Regions from separate parts of the Pseudoalteromonas sp. 10-33 genome, predicted to be linked through region 3. Evidence: predicted binding sites of a transcription regulator. Region 3 holds the regulator's gene; each other region holds the start of a gene.
The links. The regulator sigma-54, encoded in region 3, starts transcription at its own class of promoters, with help from an activator protein. The targets are predictions, from matches to a motif close to GTTGGCACGNNNNTNGNNT.
Positions count from the first base shown of each region.

Region 1: the regulator sigma-54 is predicted to act here: its motif matches at 1,377-1,395, upstream of ATS76_RS10210 (NarK family nitrate/nitrite MFS transporter).
Region 2: the regulator sigma-54 is predicted to act here: its motif matches at 1,568-1,586, upstream of ATS76_RS13565 (BON domain-containing protein).
Region 4: the regulator sigma-54 is predicted to act here: its motif matches at 1,196-1,214, upstream of fliE (flagellar hook-basal body complex protein FliE).

Region 1 is NZ_LOFI01000014.1:19,026-22,183, forward strand. It holds gene ATS76_RS10200 (ATP-binding cassette domain-containing protein) at 1-429, shown strand, start outside; gene ATS76_RS10205 (HesA/MoeB/ThiF family protein) at 450-1,205, opposite strand; gene ATS76_RS10210 (NarK family nitrate/nitrite MFS transporter) at 1,491-2,960, shown strand; gene ATS76_RS10215 (bifunctional protein-serine/threonine kinase/phosphatase) at 2,970-3,158, shown strand, end outside.
Region 2 is NZ_LOFI01000024.1:249,695-252,852, reverse strand. It holds gene ATS76_RS13575 (VOC family protein) at 169-585, shown strand; gene ATS76_RS13570 (LiaF domain-containing protein) at 645-1,301, opposite strand; gene ATS76_RS13565 (BON domain-containing protein) at 1,622-2,185, shown strand; gene ATS76_RS19100 (YqaE/Pmp3 family membrane protein) at 2,249-2,407, shown strand; tRNA gene ATS76_RS13560 (tRNA-Ile) at 2,693-2,769, shown strand; gene ATS76_RS13555 (porin family protein) at 2,972-3,158, shown strand, end outside.
Region 3 is NZ_LOFI01000001.1:236,989-240,146, forward strand. It holds gene ptsN (PTS IIA-like nitrogen regulatory protein PtsN) at 1-323, opposite strand, end outside; gene hpf (ribosome hibernation promoting factor) at 328-615, opposite strand; gene ATS76_RS01075 (RNA polymerase factor sigma-54) at 642-2,141, opposite strand; gene lptB (LPS export ABC transporter ATP-binding protein) at 2,211-2,936, opposite strand; gene lptA (lipopolysaccharide transport periplasmic protein LptA) at 2,933-3,158, opposite strand, start outside.
Region 4 is NZ_LOFI01000001.1:652,241-655,398, reverse strand. It holds gene fliF (flagellar basal-body MS-ring/collar protein FliF) at 1-802, opposite strand, end outside; gene fliE (flagellar hook-basal body complex protein FliE) at 823-1,155, opposite strand; gene ATS76_RS03010 (sigma-54-dependent transcriptional regulator) at 1,314-2,780, opposite strand; gene ATS76_RS03005 (sensor histidine kinase) at 2,777-3,158, opposite strand, start outside.

The sequences.
Region 1 (3,158 bases), on a different contig from region 3:
GGTAAGGTAATTAACCACGGCCCGAGTGCGCAGGTGGCTAAGGCTATTTATGCTAATAATAAACAAACACCACTGAGCCTAATTAATTTTCAAATAATTAAATTTGATGAAAAATACGGCGTATATCAGCTTAAACTTCAAGAAAGCGAGCAGCAGCTATTTGCATTACCCAGCGCTGTGGAGCAAGGAAATAAACTGATATTAGAGTGCGAGCAAATATCTGTTAGTGCCGATAGGCCAGTAAACGTAAATAACAGTAATGTTTTAGTGGGGGTGCTTGTTAATGCAGAACTGATTAACGGCTCTTGGCAACTTGCGTTAAATATTGATGGGCAAACGTTGTATTGTTTGCACTCAAAAAGGCTTTGGGAACAAAGTAGTTACAAACTAGGCGATACACTTTACGCCGCTATTCATAACCTAGAGTAAAATAATAAAAACGCGAGTGATTAACTGCATGTAGGACACTGACTATTTTTAGTGATTTTAAAGCGGTTAAACTCCATGCTGAGCCCATCAACAAGCAGTAAATGCTCGCTTAACCCACTTGGTAGTCCGGCAAGCATTTTTAGCGCCTCAGTAGCTTGAATACTGCCAATTAACCCTACAATCGGCGAGAGTATCCCTGATTCTGAGCAGCTTTGTGTTTGTTCATTAAAAAACTGCGATAAGCACGCGTAGCAGTGGCTATTTTCCTGCATTGTAAAACAGGCAACTTGGCCTTCCATTCTAATTGCAGAGCCTGAAACGAGCGGTGTTTTTGTTTTATAACAGGCGTTATTGAGTAAGTTTCGTGTAGGCAAGTTATCAGAGCAATCAATGACTATATCAATATTACTTAATAGCTCGTCAAGCGTTGACTGCTCATCTAAAAATGCATCGATTGTATGTATACCTATTTCATCATTTAGACTCGCTAACTGTGCTTTAGCTGCGTGTGTTTTTAAGCTTCCCACATCTGTTTGTTTGTAAAGCACCTGCCTTTGCAAATTTGTAGTATCAACCACATCGTTATCTACAAGCGTTAATGTTCCCACACCTGAGGCAGCTAAGTACTGTGCAACCGGGCAGCCCAAACCACCTAAACCCACAATTAGTACATGCGACTGCCATATTTTTTCTTGCCCATCTATATCTAATTTAGGAAGCATTATGTGACGCGAGTAGCGAAGTTGCTGTTGGTAGGTTAGGGCAGGTTTAGTCATATAAAGCATCTCATTATTTTTTCACACAATACCAATATTTAGAATCTATGGGCAACAACGGGTTAAAAGTATTTGCACTGTTAATGCTCACATTCATTACCTTAACAGTGCAAATGAAAATTATAACGAATCAGAATAAACATAAACACATGATTTTTATAATAATAAATTATTGGCTCACTATTTGCTCAATGCGGTTAACGTGAAATTAACAAATGCAGCGGTGTAATTAATAATAAAGTTGTAATCGCTGTTAATAACTAAAACGTAACTAAGGAAAATAACATGCAACCGAGTTCTGGGTTTAATCTCATATCGTTTAGCGGAAAAATGAAAATACTTCACTTAAGCTGGATGGTATTTTTTATCTCATTTTTTGTATGGTTTAACCATGCGCCATTATTAGGTGCTATAGCGGGTTCGCTTGGCATCACTATGGCTCAAGTTAAAACACTCCTCATATTAAATGTGGCCTTAACTATTCCTGCACGTGTCGTGGTGGGTATGCTTACCGATAAATTTGGTCCACGTATTGTGTACGCAGCACTACTTATTGTGTGTAGTATTCCGTGTTTTATGTTTGCAATGGCAACAACGTTTGAGCAAGCAGCTATCGCCCGTTTTGCACTTGGCTTTATTGGTGCGGGTTTTGTTGTGGGCATTCGTATGGTGAGCGAATGGTTCCCGGCAAACGAGTTAGGTACAGCCGAAGGTATTTACGGAGGCTGGGGTAACTTTGGCTCTGCAGCCGCCGCTATGTTGTTACCAGTATTAGCGCTTATGTTTGGTGGAGAAGATGGCTGGCGTTATGCGGTCGGTGTAACAGGCGTACTAAGTGTAATATTTGGTATTATTTGGTACATAAACGTAACTGATACGCCTAAAGGCGGTACATACTTCAAGCCTAAAAAAGTAGGGGCAATGGAAGTAACCAGTAAAGGCGACTTTGTACTGCTGCTTATAATGAAACTACCTATGTACGGTGCATTGGCGTTACTTACATGGAAACTTTCGCCTACTGGCGCAAATTTACTTTCTGAAAATTTTGTAATGGGTACATACGCGTTTTTAGTGCTGCTTTATATTTACGAAGTGTATAAAACGTTTGATATTAACGGTCATATTTTTAAACAACCTGTTCCAGAATCACACCGTTACGACTTCAAGCAAGTTGCTGTTTTAAATATTCTTTATTTTACAACATTTGGCTCAGAGCTTGCCGTTGTATCTATGCTGCCATTATTTTTTATGGAAGTCTTTGGCCTTGATATGGTGTACGCAGGCTTACTTGCATCAGCCTATGCATTTATGAACTTAGCCTCTCGCCCTGGTGGTGGTTGGATCTCAGATAGAATGGGTCGTCGTAAAACGCTTATTGTACTTACCACGGGCTTAGCTGTAGGTTATTTTGTTATGGGCTTAGTTGACGCTAGCTGGCCACTTTGGCTTGCAGTTGCAGCTGCCATGGCGTGTTCGTTTTTTGTGCAAGCAGGGGAAGGCGCTGTATTTGCGGCTGTGCCGCTTATTAAACGCCGTTTAACTGGACAAATTGCAGGTATGACGGGAGCCTACGGTAATGTAGGGGCTGTTGTATATTTAACGGCGCTCTCGTTAGTTGATTACCAAACATTCTTTATGATTATTGCGGCAAGTGCATTGTTAGGTTTAGGTGCTTTGTTATTTATGAAAGAACCCGATGGCCATATCACAGAAGTAAACGAAGATGGCACCGTTGAACTTATTTCTGTGACTTAAGGCAACCTTATGTTTGATGAAACCCAAAAAGCCAGCGCACTTACAAACGAACTTAACGTTGAGTTTGGTGGGCACAGTAGCAAAGGTATAAAAACCGAAAACCAAGATGCGTTCGCAGCCCTAAATACTCATGCGCAAGAAAAAGAGACAAAAGGGATTATTGCCTGCTTGGCCGATGGGTGTTCATCAGCAAAAAAT
Region 2 (3,158 bases), on a different contig from region 3:
AACCCTAAATACTTGTGGGTGTTTTTTGTACAGCTTTGAAAGTATTGCACATTTAATTTAAATCATCGCGTATCTGCTCTATTACATATAAAAACTATAAAAAAGCACTTTACCTAAAGTTAGCTTGAGGTTTTATGATGCGTTTAAATTAACTAACAAGGACACAGTATGTATTTAGAACACGTAAACTTAGTTGTTAAAAACATCGATACCATGATTCGTTTTTACCAAGCTATTTTCCCGCATTGGGTAATACGAAGCGAAGGGCGGGGTGACTGGTACGGAAAACCAAGGCGTTGGGTCCACTTTGGTGACGACACGCAATACATAGCAATGAGCGATCATGGTGAGGGTGAAAACAGAGTGCTTTCAGGGCATCAAGTTGGGTTTGCTCACTTTGCTTACGTGACGGCTAATTTAGATAAAACGGTGTCTCGTTTAAATAAAGCGGGTTTTGCAGCATATAAGCACGGTACTAAAAATCCATTTAGAAAAAACATCTACTTCAGAGACCCTTCGGGTTTTGAGGTTGAGTTTGTAGAGTACTTGTCCGATGTTCCTGCTGAGCGAAATAATGATTTATAAGCCTGCAATGATAATATGGCTGCTAAAAAGCAGCCATATTAAAGCAAATACGGTTGTACTTATTTGTTAATTACCCCTAGCTGTGCCTTTAAATCGTTTGCAAAGCTAATAAACTTTTCTTTTATGGTACGCTTTACCTTTACTTCAACCGACCCTAATATCGCTTTGCCTTCAATATGAATGGTAGGGCCTTGGCGCTTATTTAATGTGACTGATTTGTTTTCTAGTGTGCTTAAAATACAAAACATTTTAGATACTACATTAACATGCTCGGGTACATAAATTTCGTCGCTACCAAAAATACAATTAACATGAATTGTCACGTTTTGATGTGTAAATATAGCGTCGGTGAAATCGAGTACCACAGAGCCCATATAATTATTTAGGTAAATATTTTTAGGCACTACCCATTGTCCGCTTCGCTCGTTTGAACCCAAAATACTGCGCAGTGTAATGTCGTCATCGCTATTTTGTTGAGCACTGTAATTAGGCGTAAACTGCGATTGCTTTTCAGCTTTGTATTGCTTGTCGGTATTAAGTGTTAAGTCTTCTATTAACGTAAGCAGCACAGAATTGTCTTTGGCGTCCATTGCTTTGTCTAATCGTCTTTCAAATGCCTCAACCGATATAACGCCATGGCTATAGTTATAAATTAACTGATCAATCACTTGTTCGCGTACTTGCTCTATTGGGCGGTCTTCAACTTTTACAGACATGGGGCATTCCTTAATTGTATTTGCAATTAGTTAACTAGTTAGCAAACCGTATACCAAAATTAATTTTGTTTATTATCAATAATTTAATTTTTAAAGGCTTTTTGTTTAGTTGTTATATTAACGATACATTAACCAAAATAGCAATAATCTAGTAATTTTCACACTTTGAGAAAGTTTTACTCACTTGCCTGTAAATAGGGGAAATACGTTAAACCTATAAGAGTCTATGTTTTTCGTTAAGTTTATGATTTTGAATGGTAAATAAAGTTGGCTTGATGTTCGCATTAGTTAAAGTGTCTTTAATCAAAAGGAGAAAGATTATGAAAACATTTAACAAATCTATTATCGCCGCGTTAGTTCTTGGTACAACAGCAATGGGTGCACAAGCAAACAGCTGGGAAAACGAAAGTAAAGATGCTTGGATTGATGGCAAGGCAGAAACTGTACTTCTAATGAACACAGACCTAAACAACTTTGACATAAACACTGATGTAACAAATGGCAAGGTAGTACTTACAGGTAAAGTTGATAGCGAAGTAGAGAAAGAGCTAGCAGAAGAGCTTGTACTTAGTCTAGATGGCGTCATGGACGTTGAAAACAGCCTAACCGTTGTTAAAAATATGAGCGCTAAACATACAGATTCTAAAATGATGGATGATGATAACGACCTAACGGACGCTAAAATCACCACCGTTATTACAACACGTTTCCTATTTGATTCAGAAGTAGGTGGAACCGATATTGATGTAGATACCGATAATGGTGTTGTTACACTAAACGGCTCGGTGGAATCATCGGCGGAAAAGCAATTAGCAATCGAAATTGCTAAAAATGCTGAAGACGTTCGTGATGTGGTAGATAACTTATCTATCGTAGCTGAATAACGTTATACTCAAAGCCCAGCATTGCTGGGCTTTTTGTTTTTAACTGTTTGAAGGAGCTAAATAATGGATATCATTCGCATAATACTGTCTGTTTTGCTACCACCACTGGGTGTTTTTTTACAAGTGGGCTTAGGTATGCATTTTTGGATTAATATTTTATTAACGCTATTGGGTTACTTCCCTGGGTTAATACATGCAATTTATATTATTGCTAAAAAATAATGCGTAGCTGAGCTATGTTTACGCCAGATGTAAGTAAATATTGCTCAGCGCATTCTATTAATAAATATTATTTTTAATCATTTTTACTTTATTTCCCTAAAACTCCCCAAATTTACCCATTCACACTCTTTAAAAGATTACAATTTAAGCAGTTAGCTTATTGATTGTTAAAATAAAGGTTTTTGGTAGTGACAAGCCCTAAAAAAGTTTTTATACTGCAACCCGCTTTAGTCGCTCTGTGGCTAAACGCTTCAAAAATTAACTGCCTTGCAGTTATATAAAGTTGGCCCCTTAGCTCAGTTGGTTAGAGCACACGACTCATAATCGTTAGGTCCCCAGTTCGAGTCTGGGAGGGGCCACCACTTTTCAAACCTTCTAAGTATATTCCAGTAAATATCAATTTATTACACACTCAAAACGCTAATTTCTATATTATTTGTGTTGCTTAACTCATATCTTGATTCTTAATTAATCTATTAACTTTCTTATTGCAATCAATAATATAGGCGTGTATTTTATTGGGTACAACAATGTGTTGTTTAAATATATCTAAAAGGAAGTACCATGAAAATGAATAAAGTCGCTCTTTTACTATTGAGTTCAGTTTTTGCCACCCCAGCTGCATTTGCAGAAACACCTCACTTTAATTATGTGTCTGGCGGTTACTTAAATGCAGATCTTGATGGCGATGATGCAAATGGTTGGACGCTTGATGGTAGTAAATTACTAGGCGATAATTTTTTTGTGTCTG
Region 3 (3,158 bases):
CCATCAGGTACGATGAGTGCAACAAAAATATCAACTGGTCGATTGTCTATAGCATCAAAGTTAATCGGTGTTTCACTTACTAATACTAATGCTAAAGGTTCTTGTGCGCCGCTCATTCGACCATGTGGAATAGCTATGCCTCTTCCTATTCCTGTACTACCTAGCTTTTCGCGGGTTAATAAGGCGCCCAAAATATCTTGTTGAGACAAATAAGGTAATTTATCGTGAGCAAGCTCGCTAATAAACTCTAAAATTCTTTTTTTACTATTAAAAAGGACCGCAGCTTTGCTGCAGTCCTGGCATATAAGTGAACTTAGTTTCATCATATTAGTGTCGAGCAAGCTTCTCTTTATGTTTAATTACTTGACGGTCAAGCTTATCAATTAATGAATCAATCGCTGCATACATATCTTGATGTTCAGTGGATGCGAATAATTCAGCGCCACTTACATGAATAGTTGCTTCTGCTTTTTGATTTAATTTTTCTATATCAAGAATGACATGAACATTATTAATATGATCAGAGTGCCTTTCTAGCTTCGCAAATTTGGTATTTATATAGTCTCTTAATGAATCAGTTAGTTCTACATGACGACCAGTTAAATTTAGTTGCATAAGCATTACCCTCTTTGTTTAGCGTCTTAGATCAGGCTCTTTCGCTGATTTGACGGTGGAATAGCAAGAGATTCGCGGTATTTTGCGATTGTACGTCTTGCTACTTTAATTCCTTGCTCAGCCAATATATCCGCAATTTTGCTATCACTCAATGGTTTTGCTGAGTTTTCTGCTGCGATTAGTTTTTTGATAAGTGCTCGTATCGCTGTGGATGAACATTCTCCACCATTTTCGGTGCTTACATGGCTTGAGAAAAAGTATTTAAGCTCAAATATTCCACGCGGTGTGTGCATGTACTTTTGAGTCGTTACGCGCGAAATTGTCGATTCGTGCATTTCTACCATTTCGGCTACATCATTTAAAACCATAGGTTTCATGGCTTCTGGACCGTGTTCAAAAAAACCTTGTTGTTGCTTTACGATACAGTTAGTTACTTTTAAAAGCGTGTCGTTTCTGCTTTCTAAACTTTTAATAAACCATTTAGCTTCTTGTAAATGTGAGCGAATAAATTGGCTATCACCGCTCGACTTAACTGTACGCGACATTGCAGCATATTGGCTGTTTACACGAATTTTTGGCATGCTGTCTGGGTTTAGTTCAACCACCCAGCGGCCTTTAATTTTCTTAACTGACACATCTGGTATTACATATTCAGACTCTTCTCGCACTATTGTGTCTGCAGGCTTTGGGTTAAGCGTATGAATAAGTGTCATTACTTCTTTAAGCTCATCTTCTTTGAGCTTCGTTTTTTTCATTAATGTACGATAGTCGCGAGCAGCTAACAAATCTATGTGCTCGGTTAAAATCATTTTTGTTTCGTCAATAAAAGGAGTGCCTTTATCAAATTGATTTAACTGAATACACAAACATTCTTGTAAGCTTCGTGCTGCAATACCAACAGGGTCAAATAATTGAATACGCTTTAAAACTGCTTCTATTTCATCAAGTTCAACCTCAACGTCATCGTCGTTATCTTGATTAAAGCTCTCTAAAATTTCTTCACAGCTGAGGGTTAATATGCCTGAGTCGTCCACGGCTTCAACTATTGCAATAGCAATCGCTTCATCCGTAGGGCTAAATGGCGTTAGTTGTAATTGCCACATTAAGTATTCGTGAAGCGTTTCAGTCGATGCACCTTGATAAATAGACTCATCTTCAGGCATGGGGCCTGAAGACGATGCTGGGGCGGCACTCATGTACTCATCCCAGCTAACGTCCATTGCCATGTCGTCACTGACGGTATCTTTTGCTAGGGCTTCACCACTGTCTTGTTCATACTCACTGGGGGCTTCATCTGCAGATGCACTTACTGTCACTTCATCATTATCTGCTTTTTGCTCATTTTTGCCTGCAAGGTCATCGGCATAGTCTTGCTCCTCAACCTCAAGTAATGGGTTGCTGTCGAGCGCTTCTTGTATTTCTTGCTGAAGATCCAATGTGCTTAATTGCAGCAAGCGAATAGCTTGCTGCAACTGAGGTGTCATTGTAAGTTGCTGGCCCATGCGCAGCTGTAGTGATTGCCTCATGTATCTCTAACAATCCTTTTAAGTTGTTATAATTAATACTAGCAGATGCATACAAATAAGGCGTAAATGTTACAGCCTAAATTGCTCGCCTAAATATACATCGCGTACAGTTTTATCGTTTAATACGTGTTCAGGGGTACCAGAAGCAATCAGTTCCCCATGAGAAACAATGTAGGCTTTTTCGCAAACATCAAGGGTTTCTCTTACATTATGGTCTGTTATTAATACACCAATACCACGGTTTTTAAGGTGTTCAATAATTTTTTTAATATCCAACACTGAAATAGGGTCAACGCCGGCAAACGGCTCGTCTAATAAAATAAACTTTGGATCTGCTGCTAAAGCACGTGCAATCTCTACTCGGCGACGCTCTCCGCCCGATAGTGCCATACCTTTGCTGTCGCGAATGTGTTGAATGCTAAATTCATCCAATAGATTATTAAGTGTATCTTCTCTGGCTTGCTTAGTGAGCTCCTTTCGAGTTTCTAAAATAGCCATTAAGTTTTGATATACGGTTAACTTTCTGAATATAGACGACTCTTGCGGCAAGTAGCCAATGCCTAATCTAGCACGACTGTGCATAGGTAAAAGAGTAATATCGTTCTCGTCGATAGATATTTTACCTTTATCGCTAGGGACTAAGCCTACAATCATATAAAACGTGGTGGTTTTACCTGCACCGTTAGGACCAAGTAAGCCCACTATGCTGCCGGCTTTAACTTCTAAGCCTACATTTTTAACGACTTCTCGGCCTTTGTAGCTTTTGGCTAATAGCTCTGCTTTTAATGTACTCATGGCTGACCTTTATCGCTTTTTTTTGGCTCCACAGGTACTAAAATGGTGTGCACGCGATCAGTTGAGCTTTCATCTTTTTCGGCGCTAATGAGTTGTTGCTCAATATCGTAGGTAATGCTTTTTGCATTCATTTTTTGCCCAGCTTGAGAGACCTGGGCATCTCCAATTAATGTTAAAAAACGTTTAGAAACATCGTATCTAACTTCATTAGCGCTGGCGCTC
Region 4 (3,158 bases), 420 kb from region 3:
CAATTTTTTCAAGATACTCTTGTTCACGCTTACGCTCTATGTCGTACTCTTTGCGCGAACGTGCAGCAAGCGATGTTTGTGAGCCAGAATTTAATAAGCGACCATTTTGATCCGTTACCGTTACACGAGCTGGCTCTAAACCTTGAACAGCCGATGCAACCATATCAACAACAGAGTCTACTTCTTCGCTGTCAAGTGAACGCCCTCGCTTAAGAGTCAGTACAACGGTTGCTGAAGGTTTTTTCTCTCTGCGCGCAAATACATTTTCTTTTGGGATGGCAAGTAATACACGTGCGCGAGTAATGTTGTTAAGCTCTTCAATTGTACGTGCGAGTTGTTGCTCACGACCATGCTTTAAGCGTTCGCGCTCTAAGCGTTGACTTACACCAAAGCCCATGTCTTGCATGATGATATCTGAACCCGATGTAGGCCCTTGCTCTAACCCTTCACGAGTCATTAACAACTTAATGTTTTGATATTCGGTTTCAGGGACAAGTACCACATTACCATCAACTTGATATTCAATTTTTTGTGCATCTAAAAAGTCGAGCGTTTGTATTAGCTCTTCTGTTTGCATTTTACCAAGCGGGCGCATATCTGGCTGGCGAGCCCAAATAATGATGAATATAGCAATTGCTAAACAAATGCCTAAAGCAATAACAAGCGTTACTTGGCGCAATAAATCAACACCGTTTAACGAACTTAAATAGCCAGATTTTTGTTCTTGTTGATCGTCGCTATCGCTTTGGTCAATATCACCAGTAGCAAGTGCAAGGTCGGTTGATTGATTAGATTGCGCCACAATAATTCTCCACTACCTAGTTAAACAGGCATGTTCATGATTTCTTTGTAAGCTTCAACAAGTTTATTACGAACTTGTACTGTCGCTTCAAATGCCACTGACGATTTTTGAGATGCAATCATCGCTTCAGCCAAAGAGACGCTTCTGTCGCCGGTCTCTACTGCAACCACTTTTTGCTTAGCATCTTGCTGTAAGCCGTGCACAGTATTAATTGCATCTGACAGCATGTCGCCAAATTGAGCCGTTGATGAGGCTTGTGTTTTTACTGGCAGTCGTTCAACTTGATTACTACGACCAGCCTCTAAAGCCATTGATTGCATTTCTTGAAATACAGCGCTATTTTGAATTTTCATAATTTTTCTCTGACAATGCAGTTAACTCTTAACATAGATAAAGCACAAACCATGCCAAATAATAAGCGTTACTTTTCAATAACTTAAATTTTAATTTTGTGAGTCAGAGTTTTGACAGCCCTTAAATTCAATACCTGAATCAAGGGCTAAATGTGAGGCTACGCAGGAAGTGAAATACCTAAGTCGCGCATTTGCGCTAGTTTATAACGTAGAGTACGAGGGCTAATACCGAGGGTTTCAGCAACATCTTTTCGTTTACCTTGGCACCTTGCTAACGTTTCTAAAATGATACGGTGTTCTTTATCTTTGAGTTCATCTTTATAACTGCCCGTATCAACAGCTAATAAGTCTTGTTTTGGCGGCTCTACTAATGATGACTTTTCATCATAATAAGCAGAGCTAGTAGGGCCATGCTCAATACTTTTATCAGCAGTGTTCGCCTGAGACTGATTAGCACTTTGTGTGCTAATAGATGTAGGCGTCATTACAAAATCTGTTGCGGCTATGTTTTCAATAAAAATAGCATGCTCATTAATAGTATTACCAGTCCTAAGTATAAGCGCACGTTGTATAACGTTATCAAGCTCACGCACATTACCTGGCCAAGAGTGAGCAAGTAATTTTTTCTCTGCGCCACTATCGAGGTAAGCCATAGGCTCTTTGCTTTTGCTTAAATGGCGTTCAATTAAATGTTTAGCCAATACAATAATATCCCCTGGGCGCTGATTGAGCGGTCGCCACATTAACGGAAACACGTTAAGTCTGTAATATAAATCTTCTCTAAATTGATTTTCGCTTACCGCTTCTTTTAGGTCACGGTTACTTGTTGCAAGTATGCGTACATCTAACTGAATTGTCTTGCGTCCACCTAAGCGCTCCACTTCGCGCTCTTGCAAAACGCGTAATAATTTAGCTTGTAGTCCGAGATCCATTTCAGTTATTTCGTCGAGCAAGATGGTTCCGCCTTGCGCTTGCTCAAACTTACCCGGGCATGCTTGAATTGCACCTGTAAACGCGCCTTTCTCATACCCAAATAAAGTTGCTTCTAACATGTTTTCAGGAATTGCTGCACAGTTAATTGCAACAAACGGCTCATCGCATCGATTCGATTTATCATGTATGTAACGAGCTAAGACTTCTTTACCAGAACCACTAGGACCAAGCACCATAACACTTGCATCAGAACGTGCTACTCTGCTTGCTAATTCTAATAACTGAATACTACTTGGGTCGGCAACAATTGGACCATCTGTCTCTTTTGCTTTTTCAGGTAAGTAGCGGCTTACCATGTTGAGCAAAACTTCAGGTGCAAACGGCTTTGCCATGTAATCAATCGCACCTAAGCGCATGGCTTCAACCGCGTCATCTATGGTGGCGTACGCCGTCATCATTAAAACAGGTAACTCAGGGTGGTTAAGCTTAATACTTCGTAGTAAATCTAGACCACTCATAGTCCCCATTTGTACATCACTCACCACCAGCGAAAATTGCTCTTTTTTAAGCAAAAGCATGGCTTGCTCTGCACAATTAGCCGCAATGCATTCAATCCCCGACATTTCGAGTGTATCAATTAAAGCTTCACGAAGCCCTGCATCATCTTCTACAACTAAAATAGTGTTACTCATAATGATTCCTCTAATTTAGATGCGGTGCGAATAGGTAAAAGCAAACTAAAACATGCTCCACCGCCTATATTATTAGTCACTTCAACACGTCCTTGATGTGCGTTTGCAACTGAACTCACAACAGCAAGCCCTAATCCCGTACCTTGACTTTTAGTGGTATAAAACGGTTCAAATATTTTATCGCTTTGGCTTAAATCAACACCGGGCCCGTTATCAGCAACGCTAATGCGCACATAGTCTGAATCTAGCTCATCGGTAACGGCACTTAAATGCACTTCTGCGCCAGCACCAGTGATCTGGATACTGTTATGAATTAAGTTTTGAATTGCACTGGCTATGGCTGATTTATTACCTGTTATTTGAATATCTGGTTCTGGG